One region of the Thiopseudomonas sp. SA1F2-1K genome, then DNA from elsewhere that is predicted to be linked to it. Evidence: predicted binding sites of a transcription regulator. Region 1 holds the regulator's gene; the other holds the start of a gene.
What was found. The regulator LexA, encoded in region 1, represses DNA repair genes until DNA is damaged. The targets are predictions, from matches to a motif close to CTGTNTNNNNANACAG.

Region 1 (5,053 bases):
CCTTAGGGGCTGTCACCTCGGCTGCTGGACTAACTTTAGTTGCCTTTGGGGTCTCTGGCGCCGGCCAATCGGCGACCGGCCAAGGCTTTTCTTCTGTTTGAAAGGCGCCAAAGCGACCAATCTGCATTAAATACTGACTTAAGCTATCGCCCCATTGCATCAACCCCAAATGCGGCTGACCTTGAACCAGGCGATACACTAACTGTAATAACACCATCACCGCTAATAAAGGGGCTGCTATTTGCCAAGCCAGCAAGAATAGCAGCATCCACAGTATCCGAATGACCAATGACTCACGTTCTAAGCGCTTCGCTGAAGCTTGCATGTTGTTCTCCTCTTAACTAAAACCGGCAACGGTAATAAAGTCCACATCGGTTTTAGGTTCACCACTCATTAAACTACCAATCACCTTAGTTAAGGTTTGGCCTTCAAATAAAATCGCATGTAAAGCCGACACTAGCGGCATATACACCTCCAGCTCATCAGCCTTAGCTTTAAGCACTTTTAAGGTGTTAACTCCTTCTGCCACTTCGCCTAAGCGCTGCACTGCCTCTTCTAAACTACGCCCTTCACCTAAGGCATAACCTACTTGGTAATTACGGCTTTTCGGCGAAGTACAGGTCACAATCAAGTCACCAACCCCAGCCAAACCTAAAAAAGTCATTGGGCTGGCGCCTAAACGTACAGCAAAGCGCGTCATTTCTGCCAAAGCTCGGGTGATCAGCATGCTGCGGGTATTCTCCCCCATCCCTAAGGCGGCGGCCATCCCTGCAATAATCGCATACACATTTTTTAACGCACCGCCCAACTCGACCCCGTAACGATCACTGCTGGCGTACACCCGAAAAGTCGAACCATGCAGCACCTCCTGCACTTGCTGGCACAGCGCCTGATCTTCACTGGCAATCACAGTCGCAGTTAACGCACCGGCTGCCACCTCTTTAGCTAAGTTAGGACCGGATAAAACCCCTACCCGTGCTTTAGGCACAATTTGCTCAATGATTTGGCTCATTAATAAAAAGCTATCCGCCTCAATCCCTTTAGTGGTACTAATCAAGCCCTTACCTGCTAATTGCTCGGCATAAGGTGTGAGTACTTGGCGTAAGGCCGTAGATGGCAAGGCAACAAAAATCAGCTCACAAGCTAATGCCTCGGCAATTTCACTGGTTGGCTGTACGCCATCCTGCAGCGGCACTCCCTGTAAATACTTAGGGTTTTTCCGCTCAACTTGCATGGTTTGCGCTTGCTGTTCATCGCGCATCCATTGAATAACGGGGTGGTTATTGCTCGCTAATAAGTTGGCAACAGCAGTTCCAAAACTACCACCACCAAGAACTGCAATTGGTTTGCTCATGGGTATCCACTACTCGTTTAGCCAAAATGGCGATGGCGGCATTATACGTTGCAATCCAGCCATTATCAGTAGCTTTTGCAAGATAATCATTTAGAATTAAATCCATGAACGAGCAAAGAGGCCCTCTTTACGAAGTCATTCAGAGTGATAAATTTTACTTGCTAGCACTCTGGGTCCCTTAGACATGAACCAACACTTTAAGCTCGCTATCATTATTTTGTAGCAATGATCGCCATTTCTATAATTTATCTTTTTCGCTCTCATATTTTTAAGTACTGATAGCTAGGTGTTCAATGACTCTTTTACAGCGCTGGCATACCGGAACTATTCACCGCCATACCTTAATTGTCAGCTTAGTCCCTGCATTATTAATTGCTACTTTACTAACGACTTACTTTACTTACTCACGCTTCCAAGACTTACAGCAAGGCCTACTCACTACTGGTCAGTTATTAGCTAACCAGATTGTTCCAGCTGCTGCGTATGGCCTGGAATCTGGTAATTTTGCTTATTTACAAACTTTAGTTAGTGCCGCCTCCAGTACCCAGTATGTGCGTTGTATTAATGTCTATAATCAAGACAATCAAAAAATTGCATCCATCACAAAAAGCTGCCCTGATTACAAACAATCTTTTAAGTTTGACGCTCCTATTTACCAGCACTCCACTGAGCCGGATACCCATGAGGTAGCTACGCCCCCCATTCCTAAACAAAAAAAACTGCTAGGAAGAGTCGTTGTAGTGATGACTGACGTTCAGTTACGCAAGGAACAGCAACAAAGCTTATTGCAAGCCAGCTTATTAAATGGCTTTGCTTTTATGCTAACTTTATTATTAGCTCATGCACTATCACGTAGCCTATCTCTGCCCTTAAAACGCATGAGTTACTCTCTAAAAGCCATGCAGCAAGGGAATTACAGCCCAGTTAAAGTTACACGCTATACCGGTGAAATTGGCGAACTAGCTAACAATATTAATCGACTGGCTGAAGACCTAAGCCAAGCCAAAAAAGATCAGCAGATTCAGTTACTGCAAGCCACTAAAGCCTTGGAAGAAGCTGAACATGCGAACCGCAGTAAATCAGACTTTTTAGCTATGATGAGCCATGAATTGCGTACGCCAATGAACGGCATTTTAGGCATGCTACAGCTACTTGAAACCACTGAGCAAAGCAGTGAGCAAAAAGAATACACCCAGTTTGCCACCACTTCAGGCCAACAGTTGCTACAAGTCATTAATAATATTCTTGATTTTTCCCGTCTCGAGCATCATGCCATCGGCTTAGAGTATTTATCCTTTAACTTGAAAGAGTTATTTGATCAAGCCTTTAAGCCATTTGAGTTAGAAGCTAAGCAGCGTAAGCTCGATTTCAGCGTAACTTATAGCCCCCTAGCCCGCGATAGCTTCTTACTGGGCGACCCGACACGTATTAAGCAGGTGTTAGTCAACCTAGTCAGTAATGCCTTTAAATTTACCGAACACGGCTTTATTAAAGTCAGCTGCCAAGCCTTTATGAAAAATAAGCACAACTTGGATTTAGCCATTAAGGTGACCGATAGTGGCATTGGTATTGCTAAAAGCCGTATTAAGTATATGTTTGATGCCTTTAGCCAAGCCGACAGCTCTATTTCTAGGCGTTATGGTGGCACCGGATTGGGTCTATCCATCTCCCATAGTTTGGCCGTACAAATGGGCGGCACCCTGACCTGCTCTAGCCAAGAGCAAGTAGGCACACTGTTTATGCTGAAAATTCCGCTACAAATTGATCAGGCCAAAACACAGGAATAACTTGCCCTCAGCAAAACACTGTATATAATACCAGTCATACAGTACTTAATGAGGGCGAACACCATGAAGCTAACTAAGCGCCAAGCAGAGATATTGGCATTTCTCAAAGAGTGGATTGAGCAACACGGCTATCCACCTACCCGCGCTGAAATCTCTCAAGCCCTTGGTTTTCGCTCGCCCAACGCAGCTGAAGATCATTTACGCGCACTGGCCCGAAAGCAAGCAATTGAAATGATTCCTGGTGCCTCGCGTGGCATTCGCATCATTGAAGACGAACTAACAGCAGCGCCTGATCTTAGCTTAGCCCTTAACGATCATGAGCTGCCAATTATTGGTCAAGTTGCTGCCGGACAACCCATTTTAGCCCAAGAACATATTGAAACTACCTGTGCAATTAGCCCTAATTTTTTTAAACCCAAAGCTGATTATTTGCTGCGCGTTAAAGGCAGCAGTATGCAAGACATTGGCATCCTAGACGGTGATTTGCTGGCAGTGCATAAAACCCAGCAAGCAAAAAATGGCGACATTGTTGTAGCCCGCATCGATAACGAAGTCACCGTTAAGCGCTTTAAGCGCGAAGGCAATACTGTTTGGTTAATTGCTGAAAACCAAGATTTCGCCCCGATTGAAATTGATCTAAGCCATGAAGAGTTAGTGATAGAAGGCTTAAGTGTCGGTGTGATCAGGCACTAACTGGAGAAACCTACCATGCAAAACTTAAACAGCAATCGTGTGGTGCAGAGCCTGCCCCTGTCAATTTTGCGCAAACCAGCACTCAATCAAAGCCTGCCGCTTGGTGAACCCAAATTAGGCATAGCTCAAGAGGCCTTTAGCGAGCTGATTATCAGTGGTGGCAAGCAGCAGTTTTTAGCGCTGTTAGCACCCGTATTACAGTCCTTAAGCCATGAACAAGCCGACCGCTGGTTAACCTTGGTAGCACCACCTGAAACTATCAGTAATCAGTGGCTCCGCTCGATCGGAGTCAATCCACAGAAAACCATGGTGATCAGCGATCGCTCACCAGCAAAAGTGATGAAAATTTTACGCCAAACCCTGAGCTTAGGGCTAAGCCATACCGTAGTTAGCTGGATTGATGTGATGCCTGAAGGCCTAAAACAACAGCTCAGTCGTCAGGCGGCTTACACCCAAAGCAAGTGGCTTAATATTAAGCACCCCTTCACTCTCGCCTGCTAAGTTCATCTCCTAACTGGGCAATAACAATGCCCGCCGCACCTACTCTGGGCGACGGGCCTTGAAATTTACACAATAATCAGTGCAGCATCAGCCTTAAGCCAAAGCGACCTTGTATTGCTTCTCCCATTCTTTAGTTTCTTTTTTCGAGGCGCCCCCCAAAAACTCTAGGGCTTGGCGCAAACGGAAACGAGTTAAATCCGGGCCTAAAATCGCCATGGCATCTAACACCGAAACCGAGCTGCTTGAACCGGTAATCGCCGGGAACATTAACGGCATAATATCCCGCAATTTTAGCTCTAGCGCCGCACCAACTTCATTAATACAGGCCATAATCGCGTCTTTATCCCATTGACGCTGCGCTTCTAAACGCCACAACACAAACTGCAACACCTGACGCACTTGCTTTTCATCGAGCTTTTTATGCGCAAACAATTCTGCATTTAAAGGCACGCCAGCGGTAAAGAAAAAGTTTGCTAGGGGCGCAATTTCACTGAAGGTTTCTACCCGTCCTTGCACATGGGGGGCAATTTGCATGAGGTATTCAGGATTAAATGCCCACTGCTGCACTTGCTGAACAAAGTCTTCAACGCTTAACTCACGCAACCACTGACCGTTTAACCAAGACAGTTTCTCAATATCAAACACCGGGCCACCTAAGGAAACACGGCTTAAGTCGAAGTTTTCAATCATTTCTTCAAGGCTAAATTTTTCACGCTCA
Region 2 (5,053 bases), 700 kb from region 1:
CTGTCTTTCTTAAACTCATCGGCTAAGTAGTCGATTAAGCGAATATCAAAGTCTTCACCACCTAAGAAGGTGTCACCGTTGGTGGCCAACACTTCAAACTGGTGCTCGCCATCAATTTCAGCAATTTCAATCACCGAAACGTCAAAGGTACCACCACCTAAGTCATACACGATCACCGTACGGTCGCCTTTGGCTTTATCCATACCGTAAGCTAGGGCTGCTGCTGTCGGCTCGTTAATAATCCGCTTAACATCTAAGCCGGCAATACGACCCGCATCTTTAGTGGCTTGACGCTGACTGTCGTTAAAGTATGCAGGAACCGTAACTACGGCTTCGGTAACTGGCTCACCGAGGTAGTCCTCAGCGGTTTTCTTCATTTTCTTCAAGACTTCCGCAGAAATCTGTGGCGGTGCCATTTTTTCGCCTTTTACTTCAACCCAGGCATCACCATTGTCCGCTTTAACAATAGCGAAAGGCACCATTTTGATGTCTTTTTGCACTACTTCTTCGTCAAACCGACGACCAATTAAGCGCTTCACCGCATACAGGGTGTTGGTTGGGTTAGTCACCGCCTGACGCTTAGCTGATTGCCCTACTAACACCTCACCGTCGTTGGCATAAGCAACGATTGATGGCGTAGTACGACCACCCTCAGCGTTTTCAATAATTTTTGCAGTACCGTTTTCTAACACTGACACGCAGGAGTTAGTTGTACCCAAGTCAATACCAATAATCTTACCCATGATGTTCTCCAAACTGATCTAAGTCTTATGCTCGCTATGAGCCGCTAATTCTTAATGCTTGACTAATAAATGGGGGCTATTTTTAACTTTTCAAGCCCTCGGCTATTTATTGTGTCGCTTATTATTTCGTAACGCTGTTATTGCTGGTACTTACTGACTCACCACCACCATAGCCGGACGCAGTAAACGGCCACTGATGGAATAACCTTTCTGGAATACCTTCACCACCGAGTTGGGCTCAACCTCAGCATTAGATTCCATTGAAATGGCTTGGTGTAACTCTGGATCAAAGGGTTGACCCTCTGGTGAAATTTGCTCTACCTGATGGCGCTTTAAGGTATCAAGCAATAGTTTTAAGGTCAGTTCAATCCCTTCCCGCATCGACTGCACCGCCGTATCTTCAGTAATCTGTACCTCAAGTGCACGCTCTAAGGTATCCACCACCGCTAATAAGTCTTTAGCAAATTTTTCTAAAGCAAACTTATGAGCTTTTTCTACATCCTGATCGGCGCGGCGACGGGTATTTTGTACCTCAGCCATTAATCGCAGTTCTTGATCTTTAGCCATTGCCAACTGATCAGTTAACGCCGCTAACTGTGCTTCTAGGTCATTTTCCACCGCTGGCTCAGGCGCCTCAGCTGCTTCACTCTCAAGCAAGGCTTCATCTACTTCAACTTCTGGTGTTTCTGGTTTCTGCTGTTCTGTCATTGCCCTGTCCTCAGTGCAGTATTTTTTACAAGTTACGCTTTATATGAGGGCTAGCTCCTACGAATTCAAGGCACTAAACCAGGTGATTTAAAAAGTCCTTTGCAAGCCATAAAAAATACTGTATAAATTCACAGACTGTTTATTGTTACAGGTGAATTTCATGCTGACTCATCTAACGATTTCCCACTACACCATTGTTGAACACCTAGAACTTGATTTGCGCTCAGGGATGAGTGTAATTACCGGTGAAACAGGGGCAGGAAAATCGATTATGCTCGATGCCCTTGGACTGGTCTTAGGTGGACGCGCCCATAGTCATGCGGTTAAGCCCGAGCGAGAAAAAGCTGAAATTCAAGCGCTGTTTGACCTAACCCAGTTACCTGCTGCTCAACAATGGTTGCAAGAACGCGATTTAGCGGATGATCAGCAGTGCATTTTACGCCGAGTCATTACCCAAGAAGGCCGCTCACGCGCCTACATTAATGGTATCGCCTGCCCACTAGCTGACCTTAAAACCCTGGGCGAAATGCTGGTGCATATCCATGGCCAACATGCCCAACAAGCCCTGCTGAAACTCGATCAGCACCGCTTATTACTTGACGACTACGCCCAAGCCGATGCCTTAGCTGCGCAAGTCAAGCAGGCTGCGCTCAGCTATCGACAATTAAGCCAAGCCAAGCACAACGCTGAACAAGCCGCTGCTCAGCACGAAGCTCAATTACAATTACTGCGTTACCAACTGGAAGAACTGGATCAGCTAAATCTAGGAGAAACTGAGCTTGCCGAACTTGAACAAGAGCAGCGCTTACTAGATAACGCCATTCAGCTGCTAGGCAGCTCGCAAACTGTGCTGGATATCTGCAGTGATAACCCTGAAAACTCACTGCTCAGCAGTCTTAACTATTGCCTGCAACAACTAAGCAATAGCCAAGCGGCTAAACAACTAAACCAGTTTGAGAGCGCACGACATTTACTTAGCAGCGCTCATATTCAAATTGACGAGGCCATGGGCGAATTGCGCCGTTTTTCCGATAGTTTTGATGCCGACCCTATACGTCAAGAACAGATTGAGCAACGCCTCGATAGCATCTACAGCTTAGCGCGCAAGCATAAAATTCAACCCGAGCACTTGCTCAATCTGCAGCAAGAGTTACGCGCCGAGCTCAACACCCTTGATCAACAAGCCGCCAACCTAGAGCAGCTTGAGCAACAAATTGAACAGGCACAAAGTAACTACCAGGTCGCCGCTGAAGCCTTAAGCCAAGCGCGCCACCGGGCAGCGCCCCGCTTTGCACAGGCGGTATCCAAGCAACTCAAACAGCTGGGGTTAGTGTCTATTCAGTTTGAAATTGGCCTATTTCCGCGGGCAGCCAACGAAGAGCTTTCTAGCCATGGCCTTGAACAAGTCAGTTTTTTAGTCAGCACCAACCCAGGTCAACCCTTGCAAGAAATGGCCAAGGTCGTCTCTGGTGGTGAGCTTTCACGTATTAGCTTAGCTATCCAAGTGGTGTCTGCAGCTAGCAGCGAAACGCCCACCTTAGTTTTTGATGAGGTCGATGTGGGCATTGGCGGCCCCACCGCTGAAGTCGTGGGACGCTTACTGCATCAACTCGGGCAACGTGGCCAAGTGATTGCTGTCACCCACTTACCCCAGGTAGCAGCCCATGGTGATCAGCATCTGTATGTGCATAAAAAACACTCCAAACACAGCACCGACACTTCGGTCAAAGTCCTGTCAACCCATGAGCGTACTGAAGAGGTCGCCCGTATGCTGGGGGGGATTCAAATCACCAACGAATCCTTAGCCCATGCTAAGCAACTACTGCGTTTGCCGATTTCCGCTTCTGCCTAAACTGCAAGCCCGCTGCCAGTTACTCTTTCGTGGCAGCGGGCTAAACCTGCAGCGGGTTACTGCATCCGCACCGTCGGTTTAGACCAAGCTCCAGTAATGCGATAACGCACCGCGGTAAGTTTTTCTAAGCGATTACCTAACGCTTTATCCGCCAAATAAACAGCCCCACCAATTAAAGGCGCGCCAGCAGCAATGGCCGCAATGGTTAAATTGCTCGTTAAAGGCACGCTAACCCTTAGCTGAGCATTGATTTTATCCCGGGGAAAATCAATAAAGCCTTCTAGTTGCAAGTCAGTGGCTGGCCCAGCCATAACTACAGGCCCTACCGTTTTAAATAAACCATTATCGGCACGTAGCCGGGCTTTAATGGTGTCATAGGCTAAGCCTCGATCAAAAATATCCGAGAAATCTAAGCGTAGACGCCGGCCAATGGTTTCAAAATTGAGTAAGCCAAAGACGCGTACGGCCTGAGCATTTCCTTCGATACTTTTTAATTGTCCCTGGCTAAAACGGGCATCAATGTCGCCGGTAAAGGCTTCAGTGCCCATGGCTGCCGGTGAGCCATCCCAACGACCATTAATTGCGGTAAAAAACTGTTTACTGCTGATGGTTTTAGCAAAACCAAAGGCACTCAGCACCTTGCCAATATCTCCTCCCTGTAATTGCCCAGTAAAGCTAGAGCTGACGCGGGTGGCTGGCTGCAACCAGTCTAATCGTCCATGCACACTCAACCCTTGTAAATTGCTGGCAATATCCAATAAGCGCAGCCCATGGGTTTGTTTACGTGCTTTAAAGCGTAAAGTACCCAACGGCTGCGAGCCAAGATTAAGCTGCTGAATGCTGACATCCATACTCGGAATAGTTTTCGGATTGATGCCCGCTAAAGCATCTTGTTTCTGAGACGTCGCTGTATCTGCAGGACGAGGCAAGGTTAACTGACTTAAGGTGATCTGATGGGGCTGATGGTTATTTTCATAATAACGCAGACTCCCCTTAAGGAGCGGGCTATCCACTTGGGCCAACCAACTATTATTGGCTTGAGGTCTTAACTGAAAACTCAAAGGCTGTCGACTCATACCTAGCCCACTAAAGCGCGGGGTTGAGAGATTCACTGTGGACAGTTTAGGCGTTGGGTTCCCAGTAGCAGCCACTTGCCATTGGCTAAAATATGGCTCAGCCCATGCCTGCCATTGCTCTAGCTGTACCTCAGCCAACTGGCCTTCTAAACTGATGCCACTCGCCGTAGGCGCCCCGGCTTTTCCCCCACCCAATTTAACTCGTGCACGCAACTGCCCTAATTGATGATTGGGTACACGTGCATTGGCTGACAACAAATTAGCATAGTGCAATTGATAGCTAGGTGTCCCTTGGGCAGGCAGCTGAATCTGTAGCTGGATCGCTCGAGATTGATTCTTACGTTTCGCAAAGGGAGCCGGCAAATCTAAACTAACACCCTCTAGATTGGAGGTTAATTCAAGGTTGGCATCAGCCCCCTGTAAGTTGACTGCCAGGTTATAGGGCAACTGGCCGGCTACTGGCAGCTGGCTATCCAATCCACCCCAAGTCAATAACGTGCTAACCGGAAGCTTGCCGTTAAAACGCATCAAGGTATGAGCCTGCTGCGCTTTACGCTGAGCGGTTATTTCGCCGGTAAATGGCTGATTAAACACCCGCCCTGCCACACGCTTAGCACTTAAACCCTGCTGCAAATCGTAACGAAAATCGCCGTTCACTTGAGTCAAGGGCACGC

Region 2: recN (DNA repair protein RecN) is a predicted target of LexA. The motif match lies at 1,570-1,585, and genes of this name have one in related genera.

Annotation. Positions count from the first base shown of each region.
Region 1 covers NZ_CM172014.1:1,198,166-1,203,218, forward strand. Annotated here, with positions in the region: gene AC2T15_RS05775 (DUF4389 domain-containing protein) at 1-325, opposite strand, end outside; gene AC2T15_RS05780 (NAD(P)H-dependent glycerol-3-phosphate dehydrogenase) at 338-1,354, opposite strand; gene AC2T15_RS05785 (ATP-binding protein) at 1,648-3,141, shown strand; gene lexA (transcriptional repressor LexA) at 3,205-3,834, shown strand; gene AC2T15_RS05795 (cell division inhibitor SulA) at 3,850-4,335, shown strand; gene gltX (glutamate--tRNA ligase) at 4,429-5,053, opposite strand, start outside.
Region 2 covers NZ_CM172014.1:495,991-501,043, reverse strand. Annotated here, with positions in the region: gene dnaK (molecular chaperone DnaK) at 1-743, opposite strand, end outside; gene grpE (nucleotide exchange factor GrpE) at 894-1,451, opposite strand; gene recN (DNA repair protein RecN) at 1,612-3,303, shown strand; gene AC2T15_RS02360 (YhdP family protein) at 3,360-5,053, opposite strand, start outside.